Regions from separate parts of the Actinomadura sp. 9N407 genome, predicted to be linked through region 2. Evidence: riboswitches for the same ligand, from Rfam matches in the RefSeq annotation. Region 2 holds a riboswitch; the other holds the start of a gene.
What was found. A riboswitch is a leader RNA that binds a small molecule or an ion and turns the genes downstream of it on or off. The one in region 2 is predicted to bind glycine.
Positions count from the first base shown of each region.

Region 1: it holds a riboswitch for glycine, as region 2 does, so the genes downstream of both, gcvP (aminomethyl-transferring glycine dehydrogenase) here and gcvT (glycine cleavage system aminomethyltransferase GcvT) in region 2, are expected to answer to the same signal.

Region 1 covers NZ_JBIRAW010000009.1:113,682-118,097, forward strand. Annotated here, with positions in the region: gene gcvP (aminomethyl-transferring glycine dehydrogenase) at 1-2,295, opposite strand, end outside; glycine riboswitch at 2,506-2,600, opposite strand; gene ACH34Q_RS16495 (flippase-like domain-containing protein) at 2,883-4,416, shown strand, end outside.
Region 2 covers NZ_JBIRAW010000008.1:302,620-307,035, forward strand. Annotated here, with positions in the region: gene glyA (serine hydroxymethyltransferase) at 1-1,210, opposite strand, end outside; gene gcvH (glycine cleavage system protein GcvH) at 1,213-1,605, opposite strand; gene gcvT (glycine cleavage system aminomethyltransferase GcvT) at 1,625-2,773, opposite strand; glycine riboswitch at 2,948-3,043, opposite strand; gene ACH34Q_RS15810 (M50 family metallopeptidase) at 3,231-4,416, shown strand, end outside.

The DNA of each region.
Region 1 (4,416 bases), on a different contig from region 2:
CCACGAGATCGGCAGGATGCCCGCCGACCCCCACGGTGCCGCCGAGATCGGTCCCACACCGCTGTCCGCGGGTCCGGCCTCGCCGCGCAGCGGGTGGTTGGGCAGGAACGGCGCCAGGTGCTCGCGCACGCCGATCGGGCCCACGCCGGGACCGCCGCCGCCGTGCGGGATGCAGAACGTCTTGTGCAGGTTGAGGTGGGAGACGTCGGAGCCGAACTCTCCCGGCCGGGCCAGTCCGACCAGCGCGTTCAGGTTGGCGCCGTCGACGTACACCTGGCCGCCCGCCTCGTGCACGGCGGCGCAGACGTCGCTGATCGACTCCTCGAACACGCCGTGCGTGGACGGGTACGTCACCATGATCGCCGACAGCGCCGCACCGTGCTGCGCGATCTTGGCGTGCAGGTCGTCGACGTCGATGTTGCCGCCCTCGTCGCACGTGACCACGACGACCTTCATCCCCGCCATCACCGCGCTGGCCGCGTTGGTGCCGTGCGCCGACGACGGGATCAGGCAGATGTTGCGGTGCCCCTCGCCCCGCGCGCGGTGGTAGCCGCGGATCGCCAGCAGCCCGGCCAGCTCCCCCTGCGAGCCGGCGTTGGGCTGCAGGGACACCCGGTCGTAGCCGGTGATCTCGGCGAGCCGGTCCTCCAGCTCCCCGATCAGCTCCAGGTAGCCGCGGGCCTGCTCGAGCGGGGCGAACGGGTGGATGTTCGCGAACTCCGGCCAGGTGATGGGCTCCATCTCGCTGGTGGCGTTCAGCTTCATCGTGCAGGAGCCCAGCGGGATCATCGACCGGTCCAGGGCGATGTCCTTGTCCTGCAGGCGGCGCAGGTAGCGGAGCATGGCGGTCTCGCTGCGGTGCGCGTGGAAGACCGGGTGGGTCAGGTACGGGCTCTCGCGGCGCAGCGCGGCCGGGAATCCCTCGGGAAGCTCGCCGCTCTCGGCGCCGCCGGCCCCGAAGGCCGCCAGGACGGCGGCGACGTGCTCGGGCAGCGTGGTCTCGTCGCAGGCGATGCCGACGTGGTCGGCGTCCACCGGCCGCAGGTTGACGCCGCGCTCGCGGGCGGCCCCGACGATCTCGGCGGCGCGGCCCGGCACCCGGGCGAGCACCGTGTCGAAGAACGACGCGTGCACGACCTCGATCCCGCCGTCGCGCAGCCCGGCGGCGACCTCGGCGGCCCGGCGGTGCACCCGCTGGGCGATCGCGGCCAGCCCCTCGGGGCCGTGGTACACCGCGTACATGGCGGCCATCACGGCCAGCAGGACCTGGGCCGTGCAGATGTTGCTGGTGGCCTTCTCGCGGCGGATGTGCTGCTCGCGGGTCTGCAGCGCCAGCCGGTACGCCGGCGCGCCGTCGACGTCGACCGAGACGCCGACCAGGCGGCCCGGCAGCTGCCGCTGGAGGCCCTCGCGGACGGCCAGGTAGCCGGCGTGCGGGCCGCCGAAGCCGTACGGGACGCCGAACCGCTGCGCCGAACCCACCACGATGTCGGCGCCGGACTCCCCGGGCGGCCGCAGCAGGGTCAGGGCCAGCAGGTCGGCCGCGACGACGACCTGGGCGCCGCGCTCGTGCGCCTGCGCGCTGACCGGCTCCAGGTCGCGGACCGCTCCGGAGGCGCCGGGGTACTGCATCAGCACGCCGAAGAAGTCGCCCTCGGGCAGGTCGCCGTCCAGGTCGGCGGTCACGACCTCGATGCCCAGCGGCACCGCGCGGGTCCTGATCACCTCGATCGTCTGCGGCAGCGCGTCGGCGTCCACCAGGAACGTGCCGGGGTCCTTGCGCTTGGAGGCGCGGTGGGCGAGCGTCATCGCCTCGGCGGCGGCGGTGCCCTCGTCCAGCATCGAGGCGTTGGCGACCGGCAGCCCGGTGAGATCGCTCACCACGGTCTGGAAGTTGAGCAGCGCCTCGAGCCGTCCCTGCGAGATCTCCGGCTGGTACGGCGTGTACGCGGTGTACCAGCCCGGGTTCTCCAGCACGTTGCGCAGGATCACGCCGGGGGTGATCGTGCCGTGGTAGCCGAGGCCGATCATCGTGGGCAGCACGGTGTTGGCGGCGGCCAGCTCGCGCAGCCGGTCCAGCGCGGCGGTCTCGCTCAGCGCGGGCGGCAGCGCCAGCGGCCGGCCGGTGCGGATCGCGGCCGGCACGGCGTCGTCGAGCAGCGCCTCGGCCCCCGAATAGCCGATCGCCGCCAGCATCCGGGCCTGGTCGTCGGGCGACGGCCCGATGTGCCGGTCGGCGAACGTGGACCGGGGATGTTGCGGCGACGCCACTGGGGCGAAGTACTGGGCGGTCATCTGGGGAAGCCTCCTGGGCTGCTGCGGTCGCTCAGGGCCACCGGCGGCACTGCGGTCGTCCGCGGGGTCGCCCCCGGACGGATACCGCGGCCGACGGCCGGTCTCCCCCTCTGTCATCGGCACCTGAGAGATTCGCCCGCGGTACGGGATTTCCCCTTCGGTGAGGCCCGTACCCGCGAAAGGGGGACGGTGCCTGCTTTCCAGAGGTGCCTCGCCCGAGCGGTCCTTTTGCCTGAGAGGTTCCGGGGAGGTTGCCCCTTCGGCGTCCCGGACTGGTTGCGCGGGATCTCTCCCGCCCAGGGTCGACGGCGTTCCTTCAGGAACTCTATCCAATCCGCCGCGGAAACGATCGCCGCGGGGCCGCCGTGCCCCCGCCGGGGCCCGCCGCCGCGCCCGCGACCCCTGATCGCCAGGACGTGCCGCGCCAGTACGATACCCACAGCTCACGGGAAGTCTGCGGGCATTTGGGGGCCGACGGGGGCCGGAAGGGTACACATCTCCTTGAATGGACGAGCGGGCAACGTGCCGGCGGACCGGAGGGGCGCCGTGCTCGACGGCGTGCCGCCGGTTCTGGGACGCTGATCGCGGTGACCGGTCCGGACGGTGGCAAGGGCGTGACGCAGATCCACGATGAGACGGTACGGCCGGGTCCGGCCGTACCGGACGGGGTGCCCGTCGACGAGCCGCCGTGGCCGGACCGGATCCGGCGGCCCTCCGACGCGATCCGGTTCGCGGCCTCGCTGGCGGGGCTGGCGGCCGTGATGCTGCTCGTCCTGTTCGCCCAGCAGACCACCCACGGCCTGCAGACCGACATCGCCTCGACCACCGCGCACGCGCCCAGCTTCCTGCTGACGCTGGCCACGCTGGTCTCCAGCTTCGGGGTGCTGGCGATCCCGGTGGCGTTCGCGGTGGAGCGGGTGTTCCGCAAGGACGGGACGCGGGTCGCGATCGCCCTGCTGGCCGCGGTGATCGCGTTCGTGATCACCATCCTGCTGGACGACCTGGTGATCGCCTCCGCCCCTGGCGGCGTGCTGGACTCGCTGATCTGGGGCGGCACCGAGACCGCCCCGGTGCACACCGACATCGCGCCGGTGATCGCCTTCGTCAGCGCGGTCGGGCTGGCGGGCCGGACCCGCTGGCAGAGCGCCACCTGGACGATGATCGGGCTGGCCGCGCTGACCGGCCTCACCGCCGGCTACGCCTCGGTGTCCGCGCTGGCCGCCACCTACTTCCTGGGCCGGGCGATCGGCCACGGGACGCTGTACGCGGTCGGCACGCCCAATCCCCGGCCGCCGGGCACCGCCGTGATGGCGGCCCTGGAACGGCTCGGCCTGCGCCCCGTCCGCGCCCGGCGGCTGGCCGGGGAGGCCGACGAGGTCCGCCGGTACGGCGTCGAGATCGCCCGCGCCCCCGGCGCCGTCCCCACCGACGCCTCGGGCGTGGCGCTGCCGCGCGGCGAGTGGCAGCTGGAGGTCGGGGTCCTGGACCGCGACCTGCAGACCGCGGGCGTGCTCTACCGGATGTGGCGGCTGGTCCGGCTGCGCGAGGCGGCGCCCCGCCGGCCGGTCCGCTCGCTGCGCCGCTCGCTGGAGCAGGAGTCGCTGATGGCCTACGCCGTCGACGCGGCGGGCGCCCGGACCCCCCGGCTGGTCGGGACGTCCGAGGTGGGCACCGAGGCCGCCCTGATGGCCTACGAGAACGTCCCCGGGACGACGCTGGACGCCCTGCCCGACGACGAGCTCACCGACCGGCTGCTGACCGCCATCTGGGACCAGCTCAAGCGGCTGCAGTCGGGCCGGCTGGCGCACCGCCGGCTGGAGGGCGGCGCGATCCGGATCTCCGACGAGGGCCTGCCCTACCTCACCGAGCTGCGCTCGGGCGAGATCGCGGCCGGCGACCTGGCGCTCCGGCTGGACCTGGCCCAGCTGCTGACCACGCTGGCGCTGCGGGTGGGCCCCGAGCGCTCGGTCCGTACCGCCGTCGACGTCCTCGGCGAGCAGGCGCTGGCCGCCGCGGTGCCGCTGCTGCAGCGGGTGGCGCTGTCCCGCGGCACCCGGGCGGCGCTGCGCCACCACCGCGACCTGCTCACCCGCATCCGCGAGCAGATCGTCCGGCTCAAGC
Region 2 (4,416 bases):
GGGCGGCCAATGCGTCCTGGTCGAAAACCGGCTGCAGAGCCAGCGCGATGATGTCGGACACCTCGGTGAAGTCCGCGGCGGTGAAGCCCCGGGTGGCCAGGGCCGGCGTACCGATCCGCAGGCCGGAGGTGACCATCGGCGGGCGCGGGTCGTTGGGGACCGCGTTCCGGTTGACGGTGATGCCGATCTCGTGCAGCCGGTCCTCGGCGTCCCGGCCGGTGAGTTCGGAGTCGACCAGGTCGACCAGGACCAGGTGGACGTCGGTGCCGCCGGTCAGGACCCGTACACCGGCCTTGGCCGAGTCCTCGGCCGTGAGGCGCTCGGCGAGGATCCGGGCGCCCTCGACGGTACGGCGCTGCCGCTCGGCGAACTCCTCCGAGGCGGCGATCTTCAGCGCGACCGCCTTGGCGGCGATCACGTGCTCCAGCGGGCCGCCCTGCATACCGGGGAAGACCGCGGAGTTGATCTTCTTGCCGTACTCCTCGCGGGCCAGGATCAGCCCGCCGCGCGGACCGCCCAGCGTCTTGTGCGTGGTGGTCGTGACGATGTCGGCGTACGGGACGGGCGAGGGGTGCAGGCCCGCCGCGACCAGCCCGGCGAAGTGCGCCATGTCCACCATGAGCAGCGCGCCCACCGAGTCGGCGATCTCGCGGAACGCGGGGAAGTCCAGCTGCCGCGGGTACGCCGACCAGCCCGCCACGATCATCTTGGGCCGGTGCTCGGCGGCCAGCGCGGCGACCTCGTCCATGTCGACCAGGCCGTCCTCCGCGCGGACGTGGTAGGGCACCACGTTCAGCATCTTGCCGGAGTAGTTGAGCCGCATGCCGTGGGTGAGGTGCCCGCCGTGCGCCAGGTCCAGGCCGAGGATCGTGTCGCCCGGCTGCAGCAGCGCGAAGTACACCGCGGTGTTGGCCTGCGCGCCCGAGTGCGGCTGGACGTTCGCGTGCTCGGCGCCGAACAGCTCCTTGGCACGGTCGATCGCCAGCTGCTCGGTGACGTCGACGAACTCGCAGCCGCCGTAGTAGCGCCTGCCCGGGTAGCCCTCGGCGTACTTGTTGGTCAGGACCGAGCCCTGCGCCTCCAGTACGGAGACCGGGGCGAAGTTCTCGGAGGCGATCATCTCGAGCGTGGACTGCTGCCGGTCCAGCTCGGCGGCCACGGCCTCGGCCACCTCAGGGTCGGCCTCGGCCAGGGAGTCGTACAGGCCCACGATCAGCTCTCCTCGATCAGCTTGGTGTAGGCCGCGGAGTCCAGCAGATCGCCGGGCTCGTCCGCGATCCGTACCTTGAAGATCCAGCCTTCGCCGTACGGGTCGTCGTTGATGACCTTGGGCTCGTCGACCACCGAGGCGTTGATCGCGGTGATCTCGCCGGTGACGGGGGAGTACAGGTCGCTGACCGACTTGGTGGACTCCACCTCGCCGCAGGGCTCGCCAGCCTCGACCGTGTCGCCCTCGCCGGGCTGCAGCTCAAGGAAGACGATCTCGCCGAGCGCGTCGGCGGCGTGTGCGGTGATGCCGACGGTGACGATGCCGTCCCCGGCCTCGCCGAGACCCGACACCCATTCGTGCTCTTCGCTGTAGCGGAGCTGCTCCGGAACGCTCACGATGCTTTCTCTCCAGATCTCAGGAACGCTTGTAGAAGGGAAGGTCGACCACGTCGACCCGCTCCCGCCGGCCACGGACGTCGACGGCGAGCCCGGTCTCGGCGCCCGGCTCGGTGGACAGGGCGCAGTCCACGTACGCCAAGGCGATCGGCCTGCCCAGTGTGGGCGACGGGGCGCCGCTCGTCACCACCCCGCACGGCGTGCCGTCGGACGTGACGACCTCGTACCCCTTGCGGGGTGCCCGGCGGCCGTGCGCGACCAGCCCCACGAGCCTACGGCCTGGCGGAGTCTGTGCCTGCGCGGCCAGGGTGGCCTTCCCCACGAAATCTCCGGGCTTGTCCAGCTTGACCACGCGGCCGAGGCCCGCCTCGTACGGGTTCGTCTCGCTCGTCAGCTCGTTGCCGTACAGCGGCATGCCCGCCTCGAGCCGCAGCGTGTCGCGCGCCGAGAGCCCGGCCGGGACGACGCCCTCGACGGCCGCCAGCTCCTGCCACAGGCGCACCGCGTCCTCGGCGGACACGAACAGCTCGAAGCCGTCCTCGCCGGTGTAGCCGGTACGGGCCAGCAGGGCATCGACGCCCGCGACCTCGTCGGCGGTGATCGCGTAGTACTTCACGTCGGGCAGCGGGGCGGCGGTGAAGCGCGCCAGGATCCCCTCCGCGTCCGGGCCCTGCAGGGCGATCAGGGCGTACGCGTCGGAACGGTCGTCCACCACCGTCTCGAAGCCCGCCGCCCGCTCGACCAGGGCCTCCCGTACGGTCACGGCGTTGGAGGCGTTGGCGACGACCATGAACGTCTCGTCGGCCAGCCGGTAGACGATCAGGTCGTCCAGCACGCCGCCGTCCGGGGCGCAGATCATCGTGTACCGGGCCTTGCCGACGGCCATCGGCGACAGCTTGCCGACCAGGGCGTAGTCCAGCGCGGCGCCGGCGCCCGGCCCGTTCAGGAAGATCTCCCCCATATGGGAGAGGTCGAACAGCCCGGCTCCGGTACGGACGGCGCGGTGCTCGGCGGTCTCGCTGGCGTACCGCAGCGGCATCAGGTAGCCGGCGAAGTCCACGAGGTTGGCGCCGAGCTCCCGGTGCACGTCGTACAGCGGCGTCTTCTTGGCGGGAGATGTCGCGGCGGACGCGGGCTTGTCGTCGGGCGCGGGCTTGTCGGCTGACACGGGTCGGCTCCTTCGTCACGGGCGCGTGGTCCAATCGTCCCACTCGCACCGGGCGTGGTCGGGCCTCCCCCTCTGTCATCGGCGCCTGAGAGCTTCACCCGTCCGGATGGATCTCCCGGGACGGGCTTTCACCTTCGGCGGGGGACACGGAGGTCCCCGCTTTCCAGAGGTCGCCTGGTCCGTGCGGTCCGTGGGCCTGAGAGGTTCCGGGGAGGATTTGCTCCTTCGGCGTCCCTGGCCGGCTGCAAGGGACTCTCCCGCACGGGATCAGCGGCTGCCCGCCAGGCTAGCAGCGCCCGAGTTCCCCTGCACGTTCCCCTGCACGCGCGCGTAGTTTCCTACCACCCCTGCCCGCGCGCGTATTCCCCCGTCATACGCGTGTATTCGTACGCGGTTCGGCGCCCGTTGAATCACGTACGCTTGTCCAGTCATCGAGATCACGGAGAACGGGGCGCGCATGGGCTGGTTGGCGGGAGTCTTGATCCTGTTCTTCGGCCTGATGGCGTCGATCGCGCTGCATGAGCTGGGCCATTTCTCGTTCGCCAAGCTCTTCCGGGTACGGACCACGCAGTTCATGGTGGGTTTCGGGCCGACGCTGTGGTCGCGGCACAAGGGCGAGACCGAGTACGGGATCAAGTGGATCCCGCTCGGCGGCTACATCCGGATGATCGGCATGCTGCCGCCCCGCAAGGGCGACAAGCCGGGCCAGGCCAGGCGGATGAGCACCGGACCGTGGCAGGGACTGATCGAGTCGGCCCGGGGCGCGGCGCTGGAGGAGGTCCGGCCGGGCGACGAGGACCGGGTCTTCTACGCCAAGAAGTGGTGGCAGAAGCTGGCGATCATGTTCGCCGGGCCCGCGATGAACCTCATCCTCGCGGTGATCTTCTTCGCGATCCTGCTGATGGGCATCGGTACCCCGACCCCGCAGCCGGTGATCTCCTCGGTGGCCAAGTGCGCGATCCCGGCGAACTCGCAGCTGACCGACTGCCCGCAGGGCTACACCCCGACGCCGGCCGCGGCGGTGCAGCTCAAGGCCGGTGACCGGATCGTCTCGTACAACGGCGAGAAGATCACCACGTACGACCAGCTGCAGGGCCTGATCCGCGACTCCGCCGGCCGTACGGTCACGATGAACGTCGAGCGCGACGGCAAGACGACGCCCTTCCAGGTACCGATCGCCCGCAACCAGATGGCGGACCTCAAGGACAGGGAGAAGGTCGTCACCGTCGGCTTCCTCGGCATCACGCCGCTGCAGGAGCGCGAGCGGCAGGGGCCGATCGCGGTCGCCGACTACATGGGCGAGCTGACCGTGCACACCGCCGGGGCGCTGATCCGGCTGCCGCAGAAGATGGTCGGTGTCTGGCAGGCCGCGTTCGGCGACGAGAAGCGCGATCCCAACGGTCCCGTCGGCGTGGTCGGCGTCAGCCGGCTGGGTGGCGAGATCGCCGCCTCGGAGTGGCCGGTGACCGAGAAGGTGGCGATGTTCATCGCCCTGCTCGGCTCGCTCAACCTGGCCGTCGGGCTGTTCAACCTGGTCCCGCTGCTGCCGCTGGACGGCGGGCACATGGCCGGGGCGCTGCTGGAGGCGATCAAGAAGTTCTTCGCCCGGCTGCGCGGCCGTCCCGACCCCGGCTACGTGGACG